One region of the Methylomonas albis genome, then DNA from elsewhere that is predicted to be linked to it. Evidence: riboswitches for the same ligand, from Rfam matches in the RefSeq annotation. Region 1 holds a riboswitch; each other region holds the start of a gene.
What was found. Region 1 has a riboswitch for cyclic di-GMP ahead of EBA_RS05220 (hypothetical protein). Riboswitches for the same ligand answer to the same signal wherever they lie in the genome.
Positions count from the first base shown of each region.

Region 1 (3,239 bases):
CCTTACGCCAAGGTCGGCTGCGGGCGTTGATGCAGGCGCCGTTGTTTTTGCAGCTATTACGCGGCAGCCTGATCCCGCTGCCGACATTCGAAACCGCGCTACGCCGTTTGCGCAAAGCGCTGCTGTTGACCTACGCCGCACCTGGCCCGGCGGCTGAAAGCACCCGTCCGGGCAAGCTGGAGTGGGAGTTTATCGGCGCACTGGCCCATTACAGCTGGTTGACCGAATACGCCAGTGCCGAGGACGAACAGGAACGCACCGTTGTTGGCTTATTGCGGCAGCAGTTGGAGGCCGGCCTGAGTTTGCCGTCGGAACCGTCATGGCAACCGGCGCTAGCCTATTACGCGATGTATCGATCCGGCTTGGAATTGTCCGATTGCCGCGCCGTGTTTACGCAAGCTTCCGTCATTTGGAAACCCTATTTACAGCCGCTGATTCGAGATTGGCGCGCTTGTCTGGCGGAACGGGTGCTGGCGGCAGAAATAGACAGTCTCACGGCCATCGGTGGCAACATTTCCGAACTAGTACGCCGGCAATACGAGGAAAACCCTTTTCCGCGTTGGCAACAGGACCCTGTCGCCCATCAGCGTTTGACCGCCCGGCGATGGTTGGCAAGTTTTGCCCACGACCTGCAGCTGCCGATTGAGTTCGATGGCCAGGTCGATGTACTCACTGCTGGCTGCGGCACCGGATTGGAGCCCATTTCCCTGGTCCGGCAAATCCAAACCGGCCGCTATCTGGCGCTGGATTTAAGCCGAGCCAGCCTGGCATATGCCAAGCGGATGGCTACGCAGTTGGGGCTGGCCGATGCCATCGACTTTAAACAAGCCGACATTACCCAACTGGCTGATTTTTCCGAACAATTCGATCTGATCACCGCCAGCGGCGTTTTGCACCATCTGCAAAACCCGTTGGAAGGCTGGCGAATCTTGACCGGCTTGTTGAAGCCCGGCGGCATCATGCTGGTCAGCCTGTACAGCGAGGCGGCGCGGCAAACCGTGGTTCGCGCCAGAACATTGATTGCCGAACATGGCTGGGAAGCGACGCCGGAAAGGATGCGGCAATTCCGGCAAGCCATTCTGGCCGGCGAATACGAAGCTTTAAAACCGCTGTTGCAATGGCGGGATTTCTACAATCTCAGCATGTTTCGCGACTTGGTGTTTCACGTCAATGAACACCGTTACAGCCTGCCGAAAATCGAACAACAGCTGGCCGAACTGGGATTGTGCTTCGTGAGCATGCGCGGCTTACCCATGCCCTTGCAAGCTATGTATCAAGCCGGTTTTCCGCAAGATTCCCACGGTGCCAGTCTCGCCAACTGGGCGCGATTCGAAGAACAACATCCAAACGCTTTCGCCGCCATGTATGGGCTGGTACTGCAAAAGCCGGGGAGGGAGTAGGCCTCGAAATTCACGGATCAACTTAACGAATGTTTTTACCAATCGATGTCCGCTAATCCCACAACTTGCGGCATCGAATCGCAAATCAACAAGGAATGTGGCTTGGTAAACGGAAGCGCCAAGGTAACAAAGCCAGGAAATTCGTAGTGCAGGCAAGCGCTGTGACAAGTAGCCGGGATGGCGCTGGCAAGGAATGCCGATGTCGATGCCGCCAAGCGGGTTATATCGACACCACTTTTTTTGCGCCGTTTCAATCAAGGCCGCGTTTCCCATTTGGGTTTGGGCGGATAGCGCGCAATAAAAGTTCACGCCACACCGGTCGCAAGGCCGGGCCGGAAAATCACGGAACTCGCCAGAGTTAGCCGGATTGCCTCTGAACACGGAGTGCCCAACGGGGCAAAGTGTTTAAACAGCCTATCGCTAATTTTGACTGCCTTCGGGCGAGGAGTTTTTCGTGCACGGTTTTTCCCATTCCATGACCAGCGAATCCCGCTTGCGGCCCCGATGGACAAACTCGGATGTCCTTGCCGACACGAGGCAGGCGGCTATGCGAATTTAGTTTTTGGCCTGCTTCAGCATCCACCGTACAGCGGAAAGATAGTTCTACAGGCCCGACGCGTAAAGCGGCCCAAGGCCGCGATTTAATAGCCCGTAAGGGCGATCAACCAACCCCATAGAGGAAGAAAATTATGCAAAACAGCAAACCCAATCTGCGTACGGCGGCGATTGCGTCGGTATTTTTATTGTCGCTATCGGCAACGGCCGAGGCCAGCGTCGCGCTGAGCGGTTTCGTGAAAAGCACCAGCCCCGCCAGCTTCAGCATCGCCGATCTGCAAGGTTTCGGCAGCACCAGCACGGTTACGGTCGGCGGCAATACTTATACCGGCGTCTCCCTTTACAGCTATTTGAATAGCTATGTCGACAAAGATCCGGCGGCAAAAAACGACATTCTGCGCGATTACGTGGTTGCGACCGGTACTAGCGGCAGTACCGTTTACACCATGGGCAACCTGCTGGGTAGCGGCTTCGGCACCCAAAACGACATCATAGCCTTCAGCGACAGCCAGGGTCTGTTGTCCGCACCCAGCTTGATCGCCGCAGACGGTGCCAGTGTTTCCGCGCTGACTAGCCTGAATATTGGCCATGTCGCTTATCAAGGCTCGGCGCCGGGTGGAGCCTCAACTTCATTCAGCATCGGCGGCGCGGTTTCCAGCCCTGCCAACTATACCGCGGCCGATCTGCCGGGCTCGCTAAGCCCTACAACGGTATTTAACAAGCCGAATGGCAGCGCGCTGGCAACCGGCGGAGCGACGGGCTTTACCGGCGTTTCCTTGTATGAATTATTGGTAAGCGCCGGTATCTCCAATGACCCGGCTGCTTTGCTGCGCTCCTACGTCATCGCCACCGGCACCGATAACTACACCGCAGTCTACGCGCTCGAAGAAATCATGCCGCAATTCGGCAACCAGGGTGATTTGCTGGCTTATGCCGACGGTATCGGTGGTGCCCTGGGTGGCAGCGGTTTTGCTCGTACGGTGGTTCCCGGCGATCTTAAAGGCGGCCGCTTCATGTCCAACCTGAACGGCTTGACAGTCGTCACGCTTCCCGCCGCCGTACCGGTCCCACCTGCAGCGATACTGATGCTGTCCGGATTGTTCGGCATTGCTTGCAGCAGCAGGCGCAAACGCTGGGCGGCCTAAATAGCCAACTTTGCCAGGGACGGCGAATCCTAACGCGGGTAGTTCCGGACTGTGTGTAACCGCAATTATCTGCTTGGCTTTCTTCACGAGAACATAACATGCGCGCTATTTTTCGAATTGTTTTAACCGGTGGCCTGAT
Region 1 is NZ_JACXSS010000001.1:1,103,010-1,106,248, forward strand. Features, by position in the region: gene EBA_RS05210 (class I SAM-dependent methyltransferase) at 1-1,400, shown strand, start outside; gene EBA_RS05215 (hypothetical protein) at 1,436-1,654, opposite strand; cyclic di-GMP riboswitch class I at 1,700-1,775, shown strand; gene EBA_RS05220 (hypothetical protein) at 2,090-3,100, shown strand; gene EBA_RS05225 (cytochrome c peroxidase) at 3,199-3,239, shown strand, end outside.

Region 2 (3,239 bases), 3.2 Mb from region 1:
CTTGTCGATCTCAGCAAGCCGTCGTTTCCGGTCGCGTACAGCGATCCGGGAGTAGGCGCATATAACCAATTTGTAGCGAATACGGTATACGGCGGTTACCTGCAGTGGCAAAGTACTATTGCCAAAGGTCTACATACCTTGCTTAGTTTAAGGTTAGGCGGCCTGGAAATTGCCTACGATGATAAAGTCGTCAAACATTCCAATACCACCACTCGCCTGGAATTATTGCCACGGCTTGGAGCGGTCTACGATGTCACCGATCAGCTTTCGCTCTTCGCCGGTTATAGCGAAGGCATGCGCGGACAGCCGTTCGTGAATTTCGATAGTGCCCCGGTGCCGGAAATGTCGCAGCAAATGGAAACCGGATTCAAGTTCGAGTTTGCCAACAGGCTTTCCGGGCAAGTGGCCGTTTATCAGATAGACCGCCAACAGGTGGCTGTGCCGAATACCGGTGTGGGCTTGTTTTACACTTCTTCGGGCTATCAACGTTCCCAAGGCATTGAAACCGACTTACTCTGGCAATTCAGCGACGAGTTTCAAGTCGTGGCAAATTATGCCCATACCAACGCCCGTTTTATGCTGGACTCAGGTGGAATCGCCAAAGGCAACCGTGTTGCCTGGGTACCTGAGGACGCCGGGCGTTTGTGGGTTAACTACCGTTTTAAAAATGAATTGCTTACCGGGGTTTCTTTGGGGGTCGGAGTCAATCTGCGCTCAGGCAGCTACATCGCCCATGATAATGCGTTTAAGGTCAATGGCTATCACAGCTTTGACGCCACTGCCGCTTATGAAATGCAGGGCTTGCGTTTGGCACTCACCGCAAAAAACCTGACGGATAACGACTATTTTCAGCCCTTCCAATATTTCGGCGGCGGCTATATTGGCGGTGGGCGCGTGGTGCCTTCTGCCGGTGCGTCGCTGTATTTTTCCGCGGCGTTACGCTTTTGAACGGGTAGCCAGCTGCAGACCAATGCTCGCCAAAAGTCCTCTACACCGTTGAAGACTTCAGTGGAACAAATAGGCTATCCATGTTAGTCGCTCTAATTTAGCTCCAACCATCAGTCATCAAGACTTTGTCCGTCTAAGGGTTCTGCCCTTTATATTCAATTGTTTATAAAAAATTCCGCTAAAAACCACATCCCCCGGCAAAAAAATTCCATGTTTCCGTAGTCGATTTCTCCGCCCATACGACTTATTAACAGAAGAGCAATGGTTTATGGAATATAGCCCGTCTTATTACCTTACCAATGTTGCTTCGTTAGCCGCCATCGACAATCTGTGCTCTGCGATGGCGGTAAAGGCAAGCTTTACGTCGGACTTTTAGGACAACTTCGCTCAGGGAAAGGAGCAAAGTCCAGGGATGGACGCACTGCCACATCCGCCGTGAGACGGAGCCGGAAAGCCACGGGTCTTGGGGCCAAGACAGCCGGGTTGCACTTGGGTAGCGTGCCGTATGAGAAACTTGTTTGTTTGCGTGCCGCTTCCGGAGGATGAATTTCAACCCTAACAATGAAGGAAAATTTTGATGGAAAACTGCAATTTAAAATCGGCGGTTGCCGGTGTTTTTACATTGGTCGCAATTGGTTTGGTATTGTCTCCCGCGACTGCCAGTGCTTCGCAAGTCAGTGGCAACGTTTACGTCACTATCGACAACGCGCAAATGGCGGCGGCAACAATCGTACCTGGATACTTTCCGAATGGTGTCATTCTCGAGCAATATTTCGATTCGAGCTTTAACCAAACCTACATCACCGCTAGTAATGCTGGTAGCGGTGGCAACGTGCCGAATATGTTGTTCAGCGTGAACAGCAATACGTCGACGATTACTTATGCCAATGGCCCCGGCCTAGCGGATAACCGCACGCTGCAAAAAACTACCATGGATGCCAACAACACTTCCGTTGGTCAGATCGGCTTAACTGGTGCAATTCGTTTCAGGGACGCTCTGGGTGCAACCGGCAATTACAACTCTTCCACGGACTGGGACTTGCAGAAAGTGAATGGTGTCTGGAATGTCGTATCGAATGATGCCGGATTTGGTGCCAACACTTTGTTCACCTTGGTCAACTCCGTTGAATCGGTTGATGGTTCTGGCCTGCTTCACCTGAGCGGCGATTTGACTTGGGGCACTTCGGTTGACGGCAATTATGTCGGTGTGATGACTTACGGGGATTTTTTCGCTTCGTCAGATCCTCATCACATTTTCGGTCACCTGGAATTGAACCCATCGGCAGTGCCGGTTCCGGCAGCTGTATGGTTTTTTGGTAGCGGTTTGCTCGGTTTGCTTGGCATGAATCGCCGGAAACGTGTCGCTTAAACACTATTAGCTAAAACCATCCGGAACAGCAAATACTGATGTGCCGGATGGGTCCGCCTGCGCTCGTAGCCAACAGGATGATCAACAATGACCTTACGCATTTTTGATCGTCCCTGTTTGGCTAGCGCAATTTATTTGCATCAAACCACTCGGCCAACCTTATGTTTATGAAACAACGCACTACCAACTATTTCACAATGACTGTGATTTCAATGGGATTTGTCTTTTTTGGATTTTTCTTCCCAAGCTTTGCTAACGCCGCTACGGTTTCCGGCGGCGCACTCACTTTAAATATAGACGGCGATGCCTTGGCTGCGGGTATTGCTTTAGATAACACGCCAGCCCCCTCCATCTACGTGGAAGAGTTTTTTAATGCCAGCGCAGTGGCATCTAAAACGTTTATAGAACTGCGAGACGCCAATACGCCTACCGATCCCGCCGATTATGCGGCCAATGAAATCTCAGCTGTAGGCCTGCAGTTCGCTGTTAACGAAGCAGTCGTTCCTGCCAATCCGACCCAACGACAAAATAAAGCAACTACCTTTGCGTTCGATCCGAGCAATATATTCGGGACAGCCACTGGCAGTATCGGTCTAGGAGGCGTGATGCGTTTTCGAGTTGATGTGACTCCGCCTACTAATCGGGTGCTGTTGGGGGATATGACGCTGGAATATCGCCCGGAATTAGAGTCCGCCACACCGGGTCGCTCCGGATGGTTACTGGTAAATCATCTCGGTTTTACCGCTGATGCCTTCGAATTGTTCGACGTATCGACCAGATTGGTTGGCAATAATCTGACGCTCGCCGGTAATCTTGGATATGGTTGGGGCTTTGATCATTTGGGCGCAACCGACGCTCGATTGAGCGACGCGCGTATCGGCACCTTTAGTTTTCAAACCACAGTGGTGCCCGTACCTGCTGC
Region 2 is NZ_JACXSS010000001.1:4,253,653-4,256,891, reverse strand. Features, by position in the region: gene EBA_RS19415 (TonB-dependent siderophore receptor) at 1-948, shown strand, start outside; cyclic di-GMP riboswitch class I at 1,362-1,439, shown strand; gene EBA_RS19410 (hypothetical protein) at 1,526-2,317, shown strand; gene EBA_RS19405 (hypothetical protein) at 2,530-3,239, shown strand, end outside.
Region 2: linked by a shared signal. The riboswitch ahead of EBA_RS19410 (hypothetical protein) and the one ahead of EBA_RS05220 (hypothetical protein) in region 1 are both predicted to bind cyclic di-GMP.

Region 3 (3,239 bases), 3.0 Mb from region 1:
TCACCTAAACCACGGGTATCCAAGTACGAATATGCACCAGCGCCTAGAATATAGCTGCTGTTACCGGTCTGCCCTTGAGCGTCGGCCGAACTGGCGGTCAAAGAGTAGGGTACGCCACCCTGATTGTCGATATAGGCCGTCCAGGCAATTGGCAAACTGCCGGCGTATGCCGAGTCCATGCCGTCGCCGGTCCATGACGCGTTATCGTTATCACTCACGTTAGGGCCAGCCGCGTTGTAAGTCAGATGCGCACTGGCGCTGGTACTTACCAGCATCAGGCCGCCAATAGCCGCTGCCAAAGTCGATTGTTTGAACAAAGAAGAAGTTACCATTGTGTTACCTCATAAAAATAAAAGAGGGGCAATGCTGTTTTTGCATTGCCGCACATAATCAGGGGTTTAAGCGTTTTTACGACGACCGAAGCCAATCAAGCCGGCCATTGCGCTGCCGAACAACCAAACTGCGCCAGGTACTGGAACCGCCGAAGTGGTAACCAACACGTCATAGGTTAAGCCTGATAACGCTGAGCCGCCGTGAGCGCCAACCACCAAGGTATAGAAACCATTCGTTTCCGATAGGCCAGCTGTATCGGTGGCATTCCACTCGGCTTGGTTGAAAATAAAGCTGAAAGACAGTAAATCACTTAGACTGGTTGCATGAGCGCTCCAAATTGCCGCACCCAGGTCTGAGCCTTGAATGTCGGTCGGTGCTGCGCCAGTAATATCAGCCGCGGCTGTGCGGCTTGAACTTAAGCTGGAGTCGGCGCCGCGATACAAGGCTACATCCAGCAACCCGCCGGATGCGAGATTGTTTGCAGCGTAGTCGGTATCGGCTTTGATGCTGATGGTGGTTAAGACGTTGCCGGTCGTCGCGCAGTTATCGGTAGCGCTATTGTCACCACAGCTGATATGAATCAAACCGTAATCCAGGCCAAGGCCGGTTTCGGCTGAGTTGCCGGCGACTGCAATGTAGGGATGATCGCCGGCATTTGGGCCCGAGGTCGGCAGGTCGGCCATGATTGTGCCCCATGTAGACGCGTTGGCGCCTGTGTTTTTGGCGTTATAAGCATTCCACAAGCCGGTAGTTACATTGGTACCCCAAGTTCCTGTTGACGGGGCTTGTATCACTTGACCGTTTGGCAAGGTGATGCTGTTGCCGTTTCCAGTTCCGGTAACATTGGCCAAAGAGCCGGTATTGTCAGTAACGCTGCTGCCGGTAAAAATTTCACGCTTGGTGGCACCGGCTGAGACGCCTACGACTGAGCTGTTGGCTTTGACTACATTGCCCGTACCACCATAAGTATGCTGACCGGAGTACCACATATAAGGCAGGTTGCCGGATACCTCGGTAGCGGTCGCAGCTGCTGTACCGGTTCCTGGTATCAAAGTATTGGCGGTTAAGTCGCCGACAGTATAAGTATTGGTGCCGTTGGCAACGCGGTTGGTGCCGTTGGAGTTGGCTGAAACACCGTCAGTGCCGTTAATGCTATTTGCAATCCCAAAGCCTATGGCGGAATCCCCGGAGGCCACGGTGCCTGCCCCCGTCAAGTTGTAATACTGATGCGCGAATGCTTGGCCGGAAACGCCAGCCAGACCGGTTGTCAAGAGAGCTGCTATAGCGGTTTTGCGAAAAATCATGATCATCCTCTTTTTAATTAAAATAAATGCAACAGCGAAACCGACAAAGCTTGATCAATCACATTGCGTCAAACTTTGCTCAGCACCCATGTCGTACATGGGGCAATCCGGCCTTCTTTAAATTGTTTTTAAGAACCGTGATTTTCCGGCCCCGCCTCACGACGGGTGTGGCAATCCTTGCGTTCACCGATTTGCCGATGAGCCAGCGGTAGACATGGCAGGAATGAAGACCTGATAACCGCAGCTGGAAAGCAAATCCCTGAAGCAAGCACGGTATCTAAAGCGAATAATCGGCCATCTTAATAAAATGTATAAGTTTCAAAGAATTGTGACCTTTTTACGTAGGGTGGTTTCGTTGGGTGGTTGTCGAAACACGGGGAAATAACTCAGAGACTTGTTTTATATAACACAGTTTAATTACTGATAGGGTTTCTGGAATGGGAGGAGAGGATTGTTCTGGCGGATTCGCTCAGGAATTTCTTTCTTTTCTAGTCATTTGTTGTTAGGTTGTTGCCCTGCTAATTGGCTTGGCGATAGATTTTTCAGTGGAGAAGAAGTATGCAAAAAACCGATAAAACCCCGCTCTGGGTGTTCCTGGCGCTATCCAGTATAGAAACTCGCAAAGGCGCGTTGCTACTGATCTGGAGTAGTATCGTTTTTACCTTTTACTGCGTGCCTTGGACGCTCTATTTCGATGGTAATGGCTGGGTGGCCAAATTGTTTTTAATCGAGGATTGGGAGTGGTTCGCCATGATGTTGCCTATGACTTTCTGGTATTGGCTAAGCATGAGATGGGTGGATAAAAACGGTGGCTGGCGCTTAGCAAGTGCGTGATATGCCACACTATCGTTCAAAGCGCCGATTTGTTATAAACGGTCACATGCGCCTTACGCGCGCAAGGGTGATGTCGTCGTGTATAGCTAAATCGATTTTGCGTTGTTCGGGTACTGGCATCCTAAGTTGATCGGCTTTGCGCCTTCTTAAACGATCGGCGGTGCGATATCGCCAATAAGCTTTCGTCAATTTACTGTTGTTTCTATGCTTTCACACATCCTGCCTAAAGCCGAAATATCTATTCGGGAAAACCTGCGTTGGCTATACATCCTCAGAAACCTGATGCTGTTTGCCGTCACTGTCGCGGTGTTTCTTGCAGTGAATGGCCTGGGTATCAATTTGCCGCAAAACCAGTTGTGGCTGGCGATTTTTGCGATTTCGATACTCAATCTCTATACCTGGTTGCGACTGAGAACGCCGGAGGAAGTCACCGAACATGAGATTTTTTCGCAAATATGCATGGATGTGTTGGCCTTGGCTTATTTGCTTTATCTGACCGGCGGCGCGTCAAATCCGATCATTTGGGTGTTTCTGTTGCCGTTGATTGTTACCGCCATCATGCTGCCGCAGGCTTATGCCTGGAATATGGTGATCATTACGTCCTGCGTCTATACGGTACTGATAGCCTACAACGTACCGTTGCCGGCGGTGGAGCCGCATATGGCTCATCCGGCGATGGCGGAAATGACGCCGGAAATGACGTTACAAATGCATTTGATGAACGACAGGCGCTATTTCAATCTGCATGTATTTGGCATGTGGTTTGGT
Region 3 is NZ_JACXSS010000001.1:4,069,412-4,072,650, reverse strand. Features, by position in the region: gene EBA_RS18680 (PEP-CTERM sorting domain-containing protein) at 1-332, opposite strand, end outside; gene EBA_RS18675 (hypothetical protein) at 399-1,637, opposite strand; cyclic di-GMP riboswitch class I at 1,736-1,819, opposite strand; gene EBA_RS18670 (hypothetical protein) at 2,196-2,471, shown strand; gene EBA_RS18665 (ATP-binding protein) at 2,676-3,239, shown strand, end outside.
Region 3: linked by a shared signal. The riboswitch ahead of EBA_RS18675 (hypothetical protein) and the one ahead of EBA_RS05220 (hypothetical protein) in region 1 are both predicted to bind cyclic di-GMP.